3 regions of the Ureibacillus sp. FSL K6-0165 genome follow, and region 1 is predicted to be linked to each of the others. Evidence: riboswitches for the same ligand, from Rfam matches in the RefSeq annotation. Region 1 holds a riboswitch; each other region holds the start of a gene.
The links. Region 1 has a riboswitch for cobalamin ahead of cobT (nicotinate-nucleotide--dimethylbenzimidazole phosphoribosyltransferase). Riboswitches for the same ligand answer to the same signal wherever they lie in the genome.
Positions count from the first base shown of each region.

Region 2: it holds a riboswitch for cobalamin, as region 1 does, so the genes downstream of both, NST00_RS10880 (energy-coupling factor ABC transporter permease) here and cobT (nicotinate-nucleotide--dimethylbenzimidazole phosphoribosyltransferase) in region 1, are expected to answer to the same signal.
Region 3: it holds a riboswitch for cobalamin, as region 1 does, so the genes downstream of both, NST00_RS09970 (glutaredoxin family protein) here and cobT (nicotinate-nucleotide--dimethylbenzimidazole phosphoribosyltransferase) in region 1, are expected to answer to the same signal.

Region 1 is NZ_JBBOQS010000001.1:761,979-766,268, reverse strand. Features, by position in the region: gene NST00_RS03800 (ABC transporter ATP-binding protein) at 1-1,521, opposite strand, end outside; cobalamin riboswitch at 1,719-1,893, shown strand; gene cobT (nicotinate-nucleotide--dimethylbenzimidazole phosphoribosyltransferase) at 1,982-3,052, shown strand; gene NST00_RS03790 (SOS response-associated peptidase) at 3,097-3,774, opposite strand; gene NST00_RS03785 (carbon-nitrogen hydrolase family protein) at 3,897-4,290, shown strand, end outside.
Region 2 is NZ_JBBOQS010000001.1:2,185,101-2,189,390, reverse strand. Features, by position in the region: gene mce (methylmalonyl-CoA epimerase) at 1-312, shown strand, start outside; gene NST00_RS10885 (acyl-CoA carboxylase subunit beta) at 331-1,878, shown strand; cobalamin riboswitch at 2,085-2,263, shown strand; gene NST00_RS10880 (energy-coupling factor ABC transporter permease) at 2,382-3,128, shown strand; gene NST00_RS10875 (energy-coupling factor ABC transporter substrate-binding protein) at 3,130-3,423, shown strand; gene cbiQ (cobalt ECF transporter T component CbiQ) at 3,420-4,202, shown strand; gene NST00_RS10865 (energy-coupling factor ABC transporter ATP-binding protein) at 4,204-4,290, shown strand, end outside.
Region 3 is NZ_JBBOQS010000001.1:1,998,932-2,003,221, reverse strand. Features, by position in the region: gene nrdE (class 1b ribonucleoside-diphosphate reductase subunit alpha) at 1-1,753, opposite strand, end outside; gene nrdI (class Ib ribonucleoside-diphosphate reductase assembly flavoprotein NrdI) at 1,756-2,121, opposite strand; gene NST00_RS09970 (glutaredoxin family protein) at 2,118-2,348, opposite strand; cobalamin riboswitch at 2,484-2,670, opposite strand; gene NST00_RS09965 (bifunctional adenosylcobinamide kinase/adenosylcobinamide-phosphate guanylyltransferase) at 2,790-3,203, opposite strand; gene NST00_RS09960 (histidine phosphatase family protein) at 3,155-3,751, opposite strand; gene cobS (adenosylcobinamide-GDP ribazoletransferase) at 3,724-4,290, opposite strand, start outside.

The sequences.
Region 1 (4,290 bases):
TTCAGTGATGCTATCTACCGCTGATGTTGTATCATCTAATATTAAAATTTTTGGTTTTCTTATAATTGCACGACTCATTGCCAAACGTTGCTTTTGCCCACCGGATAAGTTCGTAGCTCCCTGCGTTAATTCATGTTGTTCTTTATGATCCAATTTTTCCACAAACTCAAAGGCGTTTGATGCAAAGAGCGCTTCTTGAATGTCTTCTTTAGTTGCGTCAATTTTTCCATACTTTAAGTTTTCTTCAATCGTTGTTGAAAACAATGTTGCCTTTTGTGGGGCAAAAGCCATAGCATTTCTTAACATGTCAATGTCATATTGCTGTATGGGAATGTTATCAATGTAAATAGTTCCTTCATCGACATCCATGAGTCGACCGAGCAATTTGATTAATGTCGATTTTCCACTGCCTGTCATACCGATAATCCCTACTGTACTGCCGGCTTTCGCTTCAAAGGAAATCTCTTTCAACACCGGTTCAACGTGTTTGTTATAAGAAAAACTAACCTTGTCAAATTTCACATTTCCTTGAATTTCTTTTTTCACTGGGTTTTCAATATTCGTAATATCAGACTGCTCTTCCAATACGACAACGACACGTTCTGCACTTGGTATAGCCCGCGCAATTTGAATCAGTACGTTGCTGGAACTCATAAGGCCGTTCATAATCATCATCAAATAGTTGATGAATGCAACAATTACCCCAATTTCAATAGCTCCTGCATCAACTTTCACGACACCAAGCATAAGTGCAAGTACAATTCCGATGTTGACAACAAATTGGGTAATCGGCATTAAGGCAGCTACCACTTGATCTGCCGTCATATTGCGTTTCGTTAATTGATGATTGACAGTTGCAAATTGCTTCATTTGATATCGCATACGGTTAAATGCTTTAATGACGCGAATCCCCGCCAAGTTCTCCTGCACACGTGTATTCACTTGATCGATTGATTCCTGCACCTTTCGAAACAGCTTAATCGATAATTGAATAATAATATATAAACTGATGATTAATACAGGCACCACAAAAAATAGTACTGGAAATAAATCTCTTGCCGTAAAAAATACGACAATGACCGCCCCAACAAACATAAAAGGCCCGCGAACGAATATTTTTAATAACATGTTTAAGGCCCTTTGCAACATTTCGATATCATTTGTTAAGTTGGTAATCAATTTTCCTAAAGTGAACTTGTCCTTATTGCTATTCGCAAAATATGTAATAGTTTCATATAAATCCGCTCGAACATCAGATGCAAAGTTTACCGCCGCTTTCGAACTGAAATATGTACAACCTGCACCCCCAAGCCAACCTATCATTGCACACAAAATCATCGCAGCAAACATCATAATGATATACTGTGTATCATTCGTTGCAATTCCTTTATCGATTATTTTCTGCATAATTGTTGGCTGAATTAAATCCATCCCTACTTCCAACACCATAAGTATCGGCGCTAAAATCGCAAAATGCTTATAGGGCTTTAAATATTTTGAAAGCTTTAACGCTGCACGCATTTTGTTACTCCTTTTCTTTATTACCATCGTTTAATTTTTGTATACAATTGTATACTAACCGTCAAGTTGATACCCTTACATTTCCAACTATAACTGAATAGATTCCTTAATATTTCACCACTAAAATAATCTTTTAGGCAATGGAAGTTTTCAAAAAACTTGACTAAAGTTTCATTTCATTTTAGATTATTTTAAAAAGTATATCTATGTAATTAGGTGCCCTTTTTAGGGAGAATAGGGAATAAAGTGAGAATCTTTAGCGGACCCACCACTGTATCGGGGAGCAATATAGAAAATGCCACTGGGAAACTGGGAAGGCCTATATTTGCGATGAACCTAAGCCAGGAGACCTGCCTAATTACTTGAAAACATACAGTACGATGGTAAAGTCTGTAGTTTATTTGGCATGCCAATAAACTGCAGACTTTTCTTATTTCAATAATCGATGGAGGAGATTCAATTGGAACTATTGCAATCGACATTACAAAACATTAAACAACTTAATAAAGAAGTGATGGGAAAAGCAAGAGAAAGAGTAGATGCTCTTTGTAAACCACCTGGCAGTTTAGGAAAATTAGAACAAATCGCGATACAACTTGCTGGAATAACTGAGAAACTAGAGCTTGATGTATCCAATAAAGCGGTTATTTCATTAGCTGCGGATCACGGTGTATATGAAGAAAATGTTTCAAATAACCCCCAATTTGTAACGGTAATGCAGGCAATTGGCTTTGCTAAAGGTTTTACAGGAGTATGTGCTATTGCAAAAGCAGCAGGTGCAAAAGTCGTTCCAGTAGATATTGGCATTAAAGAAGATTTACCAAAAGATTCTGGAGTCATCGTCAAAAAAGTGAAATACGGAACGGATAATATGGCTAAGGGACCAGCAATGTCACGTCAAGAAGCGATTCAAGCGATTGAAGTAGGTATTGAAATTGCCAATGAACAAGTGAAACAAGGTGTCAATGTTTTAGCAACTGGAGAAATGGGAATTTGTAATACCACTCCAAGTAGTGCTGTCCTGTCAGCATTCTGTGGTTGTGACCCGGCTATTGTAACAGGTATGGGGGCTGGGGTAGATAGTCTTCAACATAAAATTGACGTCATTCGAAGAGCTCTTGACATAAATAAGCCAAATCCAGATGACCCAATTGATGTGTTAGCGAAAGTTGGCGGTTTGGAATTAGGGGGAATGGCAGGCGTAGTCCTAGGTGCTGCAGCAAATCGTGTTCCTGTAGTAGTGGACGGTTTTATTTCCACAGTTTCTGCACTTATTGCTTATAAATTAGAACCGAAAGTGAAGGATTACATTATTCCATCCCATCTTTCAGAAGAGCCTGGAGCAAAAATTGTAAACGAGGTATTAGGGTTAGAGCCTATGTTGAATATGAATATGCGATTAGGTGAAGGTTCAGGAGCAGCCCTTGCTTTTCCTATTCTTGATGCCGCATGTTCTATGATGAACACCATGACTACTTTAGAAGAATCCCATCAATATATGCTAAAAATCATGGGGAGTCAAACAATTTAAAAGATAAGGCTATCTAGAAGACTATCTAGATAGCCTCTTTATTATCATAAAGAAACTCTTTCAATTAATTCCTTCGAATTGTTTTTCGGAGAATTTACTAGATTAGATACTGGATAGGCAGTTAACCACTCTGAAGGGCAAGGTTTAAGCAGCGATTTTAATTTCTCTCGCCCCTTTAAATGAGGGTCTAACCATTCTTTTTGCTGTTCCTTATTTAAAATGACCGGCATTCGGTCATGGATTGGGGCCATTAATTCATTTGCCTTCGTTGTTAAGATCGTACACGTATGAATCTTTTCTCCCTCTTGACTCCGCCATGTATTCCATAATCCCGCAACTGCAAATACTGCGTCATCTTTCCTCTTTATTCGCATTGGGACTTTCGAATTTCCTTCCCTTTTCCATTCGTAAAAGGAGTCCATCGGGATAATACATCTCCGTTCATAAAATGATTTTTTAAAACTTGGTTTCTCGTCGACAGTTTCAGAACGAGCATTGATCATTTTCGATGCTATCTTTTCATCTTTTGCCCACGAAGGAAGGAATCCCCATTTTAAGAACCCCATACGATTTTTATCTCCATCATTAATGATTGCTACAATTTGTTGACTTGGAGCAATATTATAACTTTCCTTATATAACTCCTCGGAAAAAGCCTCTGCTACATCAAATTCTTCAATCAACTGATGATACGAGCAAAACAACGTAAATCGACCGCACATAGCCATCCCCCAAAAAATTAAAGTTTCCATTATAAGTATTTTCTACTTCATTTCATCATAAAAAATACAGTATGGAAAGCAATATCCGGACTTTCAATTATTGCAATAAAGGAGCGAAGCATATGAAATTAAGAGTATCTGCAGTTCAATATCATTTACACACGATTCAATCATTCGAAGATTTTGCAATGCAATGTGAACACTACATTAAAACCGCTTTGGAATTTGATTCGGATTTTATCGTGTTTCCAGAATTTTTAACAACTCAATTGCTTTCTTTCAAAAAACAAAATGGTTCAAATCAAACAATCCATGATTTACCTAGTTATACAGAACAATATGAAGATTTATTTCTTAAATTAGCTAAAAAATACAATATCCATATTATCGGCGGAACACATGTAGTAGAAGTTAACAATCAACTACGAAATACCGCATTTTTCTTTGACCCTGAAGGCCGCATTATGCGACAAGAAAAGCTGCATATCACGCCAGTTGAAATCAGCGCTTGGAATA
Region 2 (4,290 bases), 1.4 Mb from region 1:
GAAAGAATTGAAGAGGTTCCATCGCAAAATGTACGAGTAGCATTTATCGATGCTGGGAATGTACATATTGAATTATTACAACCCTTAAGTGAAGAAGGGGCGATTTATAACCATATACAAAAACGTGGAGAAGGAATTCAACATATTTGTTTTAGCGTAGATAATATTCGAGAAAAAATGGCTGAATTAAAAGAAAAGGGAGTTCGCCTTCTGTCTGAAGAGCCTATACCTGCAGCTGGGGGAGCTGAAGCATGCTTTATTCATCCAAAAGATAGTTTTGGAGTTTTATATGAACTATATGAAAAAAAGTGATAAAGGGGTTAAGAAATCATGGATATGTTAGATAAAATCGATGAAATGTATGACCGAAAAAGAGAGATTTATTTAGGCGGTGGGGACAAGCGCATTGAAAAGCAACATGAAAAAGGTAAGCTAACAGCTCGTGAACGTATTGATCTATTACTGGATGAAGGCACTTTCGTTGAAATAAATCCATTTATAAAACATAGAGTAACAGATTTCGGCATGGGTGAACAAAATGGCCCTGGTGACGGTGTTGTAACTGGATACGGTAAAGTGAATGGCCGTCCTGTTTATTTATTTGCTCAAGATTTCACAGTATTCGGCGGTGCATTAGGAGAAATGCACGCGAAAAAAATTGCTGCAGTGATGGATTTGGCTGCAAAAAATGGAGCGCCATTCATCGGCATCAATGACTCTGGAGGTGCCCGTATTCAAGAAGGAGTATTATCATTAGACGGTTATGGCCACATCTTCTATCGCAACTCGATTTATTCTGGGGTTATTCCACAAATTTCTGTGATTATGGGTCCATGTGCTGGCGGTGCTGTATATTCTCCAGCAATTACAGACTTTATTTTAATGGTGGATAAAACATCCCAAATGTTCATTACTGGTCCGAAAGTAATTGAAGCGGTTACAGGAGAAAAAATTTCATCAGAAGATTTAGGCGGTTCAAAAGTGCATAACACAATTAGCGGTAACGCTCATTTCCGCGCCCCTTCTGAAGAAGAAGCGATTGAACAAATTAAGAGATTATTAAGCTATTTACCACAAAGTAATAAAGAAAAAGCACCAAAATTACCACGCCCTGAAGGAGACGATTGGCGTCCTGAATTAATTGACGTTGTTCCAATTGAACCTACACGTCCTTACGATGTTCGTAAAGTAATTGAACAAGTGGTGGATGAAGGTTCCTTCATGGAAGTGCATTCTGAATTTGCGAAAAACATTGTTGTAGGATTTGCTCGTATTGCTGGACAATCTGTTGGATTAGTTTGTAACCAACCAAAGGCCTTAGCAGGTGGTCTTGATATTGACTCATCCGATAAAGCTGCCCGTTTCATTCGCACTTGTGATGCATTCAATATTCCAATCATTACATTTGAAGACGTATCAGGATTCTTCCCTGGCGTTAAACAGGAACATGGCGGTATCATTCGTCACGGTGCTAAAATCTTATATGCTTATTCTGAAGCAACCGTTCCAAAAATTACAGTCATTTTACGAAAAGCATATGGTGGAGCATACGTTGCGCTAAATTCAAAAGCCATTGGTGCAGATTTAGTATTCGCTTGGCCAAATGCAGAGATAGCCGTAATGGGTGCTGCTGGTGCTGCTAACATCATCTTTGCGAACGAAATTGCAAATTCAGAAGATCCGGAAGCTACACGCCAAGCAAAAATTGAGGAATATAAAGAAAAATTTGCTAATCCATATGTTGCTGCTTCACTTGGAATGGTTGATGATGTAATCGATCCAAGAGAAACTCGCATTAAGTTAATTCAAGGATTAGAAATGCTTGAAAATAAAGAAGAATCAAGACCTAAGAAAAAACACGGAAATATTCCGCTATAATTGTGAAAGTTTCCAATTACGTACCATTAGAAGCACAAGCTAATCCCAGTTTGTACTTCGATTTTTCCAAAAATTCAAATTGGTTCTAACAATATTTCATATCAAAAGGTAATGAATATTATATGAATTTAGTAATTATTTTGTCTTATTTATAGAAAGATATAGAAATTTTTCAAACAATATGCTACAATTCAACTAAATTTCAACAACTGAATAATCTATACGGTGCTAATGAAAATTAGCTTAAAAGGGAAACTAGTGAGAATCTAGTGCGGTCCCGCCACTGTGAAGAGGAGCTCAAAATCAAATGCCACTGTGCAAACGGGAAGGCGATTTTGTAGCGATGACTCTAAGCCAGGAGACCTGCCGTATGGAGTGGATGGTAGTGTCCTACGAGGATAGGTACACGAATAGGCATGATTGGATTATTATGTCTTATTGTGGGACACTGCTAGTTTGGCAGTGTTTTTTTATTTTCAAATTTTCATTTTAGGAGGAATTTTATGAAAGTCTCAATCAAAATACTTTACTTTCTAGCAGTATTATTAATCATTCCTAATACAGCTTTTGCTATGCATATCATGGAAGGTTTTTTACCAATCAAGTGGGCTATATTTTGGTGGCTCCTTACATTCCCTTTTTTAATCATTGGATTAAAGAAAATGAGTAGTTTAGTAAAGAGAAATGCTGAGACGAAGTTATTACTAGGTTTAGCGGGTGCATTCACTTTTGTATTATCCGCATTAAAAATTCCTTCGGTTACGGGAAGTTGTTCTCATCCTACGGGTGTTGGATTAGGAACCGTATTATTTGGACCATTTGTAATGAGTGTTTTAGGTACCATCGTGTTATTATTCCAATCATTATTATTAGCCCATGGAGGTTTAACAACGCTTGGCGCCAATGCGTTTTCGATGGCGATTGCTGGACCTTTTATCGCCTATGGAGTATTTAAAGGCTTCAATAGGATCGGTTTGCCCTTTACTCTAGCAGTTTTCTCAGCAGCAACATTGGCAGATTTAGGTACATATGTCATTACATCTATTCAACTTGCACTAGCCTTTCCATCTGAAGTTGGTGGAATTTTCGCTTCATTTGTAAAGTTTGCTGGCGTATTCGCTGTTACACAGGTACCATTAGCAATTATTGAAGGATTGATTTCAGTAATGGTGATGAATTTCTTATTGAAATACAACGAAAGAGAATTAAAGTTACTTCAAGTACTAAAGAAACCCCAGGAGGTGAAGTAAGATGTTAAAAAAGAATATGCTTTTATTAATTTTGATCATTTTTTTAATGATTGTCCCGCTGATTTTTAACGGAGATGCAGAATATGGTGGTGCAGATGGAGAAGCGGAAGGATTAATTACAGAACTGAACCAATCCTATGAACCATGGTTTTCAAGTATTTGGGAGCCTCCTAGTGGTGAAATAGAAAGTTTATTATTCGTACTACAAGGAGCAATCGGTGCAGGGTTCATTGGTTACTTTATAGGATATATGCGAGGCCGGAATAGGGGCGGGAATGCAGAGATACAGAAATGAGAATGTTAGAATATTTCGCTTATCAATCACCTTTAAGAAATAAACACCCAATCGAAAAAATGGGATTTGCTCTTATTCCATTAATATTGAATATCGTATTTCAACATGTTCTTACATCCATATTCATATTTTGCATCATGACAGTTATTACTTTAATAATCGGAAAAGTTCCGATTCGCCTATATTTGAAGTTATTGCTTATTCCAGTGGTATTTCTAATTTCAAGTATACTAGTCATTTTACTCAATTTTTCAACTAACCCTATAGAAGGTGCCATTTTTCAATCTATTATTGGTCCCGTCACGATTTCAATTTCGATAACGAGTGTTGAAAAGGCATTGATGCTATTTGTTGTTGCTTTATCGAGTATTAGTTGTTTGTATTTTTTAATTTTATCTACGACGATTCAAGATTTTCTATATGGATTAAGGTGTTGTAAAGTACCAACTACTTTATTGGATTTAATTGCATTAATGTATCGATTTATATTTATATTTCTTGATTCCAGCAGGACAATCTATCTTGCACAAATAGCAAGGTTAGGTCACAGTTCTTTATTAAATTCTATCAAATCAATTGGGCTTATAATCAGTGCTTTGTTTATTAAGGTATTTCAAGAAATGAAAGACTTAAATAATGCGATAAATGCAAGAAGTGTAGATGGCTATTCAGCAGTCATTTCAAGAGAACTTCATTTTTCAACAAGTAGTTGGATATTTACGTTGTTAGTGAATTTGTTCATTATCGTCTTTTATTTCACCGTTGGGAGAGTTGGTTAAAATGAATACTCCTTTGTTTGAATTGAAAGAAGTTTCTTATACCTATGAAGATGGAACAGAAGCTTTACAAAAAATAAATTTACAAATT
Region 3 (4,290 bases), 1.2 Mb from region 1:
GAACGTAAGAAATCGAGCCGGTTGGTGCGATTGCTAACCGATAAGCATTAAATAATCCGTATTTCATTATATCTTCTTTCAATTTTCTCCACATTTCTTTTGTAATGATTGGAACATTACCTAAAGCTTTTTTCACCAATTCACTAGGTTCCTTTTCCAATTTATTCACGTACTTTTCAAAATAATGACCATTTGCATATTCGCTTATTTCAAATCCGTAAAAAGTTTCACCTTTTTCTTTCGCAAGTAGCATCGATGCTTTTAATGAAAAGAAGTTCAATGCTTCCATAAAGTAATCGATAAATTCAATTGATTCTTTTGAACCATATAATATATTTTGAGTTACAAGATGTCCGTGCAAATTCATAACACCTAATCCGACAGAATGCATCATCTGGTTTGCTTTTTTTACAGATGGAACGTTTTTTATATTGGTCATTAAAGACACTTGTGTTAACAAACGCATGGCTGTATCTACTAACTCTTCAAAATCATGAAACTTCGTCGCATGGTGAATATCTAATGATCCAAGATTGCAAGATACGTCTAATCCATATTCATTTGGTGTATCTTGATCATTAATGATGCTCGTTTGTTGAACTTGTAAAATTTCAGTACAGAGGTTGGACATTTTGACTCTTCCAAGTTTTTTTAGTGGATGTTGTTTATTTACATTATCATCAAATATTTCAAAAGGATATCCGGATTCGAATTGGCTCTTTTTGATTTCCGTATATAGTTTTCTAGCATTGATTTGCTTTAACTTTCGTATATTTGGGTTGTTCAACAACTCCCGGTACATTTCCGTTATGCTTATTTCAGACATTCTTTTTCCGTATTCTCGATAAATATCATAAGGACTAAAAAGAACGATATCTTCATCTTTTTTCATCAGTTCAAAAAATATATCTGGAATAATGACACCAGTCGATAAAGTTTGTAACCGAATTTTTTCGTCGGCATTCGGCTTCTTAGAAGAAATAAATTCTTCAATATCCGCGTGGAAAATATTTAAATAAGCAACACCTGAACCATTCCGTTGTCCTAATTGATTGGAATAAGAAAAGGCATTTTCTAATAATTTTGCAACGGGCATAACACCGCTTGCCCGATTGGCGATACCTTTTATCGGATCACCCAAAGGTCTTAAATCCGTTAAATTTACCCCTACCCCTCCGCCAAGCCTTGAGAGTTCTAAACAATAACCGAGGTTTTCTGCAATGCTATTCATCGAATCATCCATGGATAATTTAAAACAACTTACCAATTCCCCACGCGCTTTTTTACCGCTATTCAGTGTGGTTGGTGTTGCTGGTTGAAAAGCCTCCATCATCGCACGAATTGCTTTTTCTGCCAACAATTCATCACCATTCGCTAAATATAAGGCGATAATGCTCATCCGATCCTCATAAGTTTCTAAAATTTCTTTTCCATCTCGACTTTTCATTGCGTAACTTTCAAAAAATTTGCTCGCGCTCATAAATGTTTGAAATCGAAAACGATAAGAATACGCAATGTCAAAAATTTTATTTATAAATTCGAAAGAATATTTTTGTAAAAATTCTTTCTCATAATATCCTTCTTCAATGAAAAAGCGAATCTTTTCTTCCAAACTAGAAAACTTCCGCATTTTCTGATTAACATGTTCGATAAAATATTGACGAGTAGCCTCTCGATCTTTCTCTAAATCAATTTTTCCTGTTTGGTGGTAGTGATTCAAAATTTCATTATTCAAAGTTAAATAGCTTTTCATCACTAAATCTCCTTTTGAATTACTCTGTTATAATAATCAATTATGGCATCATAATTTTTCTGAAATCCGCGTAATTCTATCTTTTGAACAATGGGAATTCCGTACCTTTCGTTAATCAAATGAGCAGAACGGCAAAAATAAGCATGGCCGAAATTCGAGTTCCCACTTGCAATAACACCCTTACAGAAACGAACATTATGTTGTAAAAACGTTTCCACGTTTCGTGGTACTTCGCCTAATCCATCGGTATAGGTGAACAATAAGAAGGGTTCATTCAAAATAAGATCATCGCGAATTTCAATGTGGGGTAATTCTAATTGATGAACGATAAAACGCACGTTGCCCGTTCGAGATGCATAAGCAATCATAGTGTGATCCTGCTAATGAATTTTTTTATATTTTCTATGTTATCCATTAGCTCTCCATCGATTTCGATTACAGGGACAGAAAGGAATCCAGCATTCAATAATTTTTCTTTCGCTTCTTCATTGTGATCAATCAAAATTTCTTCATATTTCCCTTCATAACCAAGTTGATTTAATTCGTATTTCATCAACAAACATTTTGGGCAAACTTTTTTTGAATATAATTTCATTTCCTTCTCCCTTTCTACCATTCTTTTATGAAAATAAAAAAGCCATACCTTTTTCGGTATGGCTTTGAAATGGAAACAGTCAGGTACTAGGAAATGGACCGTCTTGCTTCCATTTCCTAGCCCCCGAAGAAATGAGCAATTCACGTTTATTAGGCAGGTCTCCTGGCTTATGCTTCATCCTCCAAGTTCCCTTCCCATACAAATTTGTACAGTGGATTTGAACTTTTCGTCAGCAATTACAGTTGCGGGGACAGCGTCAGATTTTCACTGACTTCCCTTTTAATCTACTATATATAGTAGAACCTAATAAACGAAATGCTATATATTGTGTTTTCGTGTTTCATTGTAACATGTAGTATTGTTAATTACAAGCTTATTTGGTAAATGATACAGTATCTACTAAAATCATTCACTCGATACGTAGAACTTAAGAACGGTTGGTTAATTTTCCTCTTTTAATATCTCAGGAATACCATACCAAACGCGAATGACTTTCTCACTTTTCTCAAAAAGTTGTTGATACAATCTACCACAAGTATCTCTCAAATGACGATCCTCTTTTGAAAGCGGCACTATTCCACGTCCGATATCCGTACAAATACAAATTAGGTTTGTCTTATAATCTAAATTCATTAATTTCCCCATTATTTGTGATACGATTTCATCTTCCGATAAATCCGGGACGAGCAAAATCATATTTTCAAAACTACCTATAATAACGTATTCATCTTTTGTAAAAGGGCCTTCCGGTATTTCGCCTTCATAAAAATAACAGCGATTCGCACCTATTTCTTTTAACATGTTACTTACAAATTTTCGTTTACCATTATAGGCGCCTCCAATAACTGATTGCATTCTCTTCCCCCTTTCAAAGATTCAATATCGTCCCAACATAGGGTATAAATCATCCGATGCTGTGCAATAACATCTTGAAAACTTTTCTCTTTTTGAAATTTCGATAGGATAACACGAATGACACCACCGTGGACGACAAACACATATTCTCCACCACAGCTCACGATTTGATGAAAACAATTTAAAATCCGTTCTTTAAACGAAACAAAAGATTCACCATTTGGTGGCGCAGCTTTCTCTGGTGAATCAATCCACTGCCGATACGCTGGATTATCTTTTAATTCATCATAAGTTTTCATTTCAAAATCTCCAAAATGTAATTCCCTTAATTGAAAAAAAGGATGGTATTTTGCCTCGGGGAAATAAAGTTGCGCTGTTTCTATGCAGCGCTTTAAGTCACTGCCAAATACATCCTTAGTATGAATCGGTACTTGACAATTTGCTGTTTGTATGTATATCGATTCATTCGTCCATCCAATATATTTTCGCTCTAAATTCGCTTTCGTTTTTTCATGCCGAATTAAATGAACAGTAACAGCATTCCCCATAATGCCAATTCCATCCCTTCATATAAAGCACCTAGCAAGTCTCCCGTCATTCCGCCAAAATGGCGATATGTCCAATGCCGATAAATCCAAGTCATCACAAACATGCTAAATGTTAAAACAAATAGTTTATATTCATTTAACACAAAACCTGTTATGAGGATAATGAATATATAACACGCAATATAAATCCATAACGATTTTGCCTTCACAATTTTTTTAAAGTAGGCTGCCAATCCAGATTCCTTCACATTTACTGACAGATTGAAATAAATCAATATTGCTAATCGACATAAGACAGGTATGATGATAAAAAATAAATAAAAGTTTGTTGGGCGCTGATGTAAATACTCATAAAATATGCCGATTTTCAGTAGAACAATGAGCACTAGATTAATAGCACCAAAAGCTCCAATACGGGAATCGCTTAATATTTCTAGTCGTTTTTCTTTATCTCTATAAGAAAAATAAGCATCGCTTAAATCGATCCAACCATCGAGATGCAACCCACCCGTCATCATAATATTGATAATGACAATGAT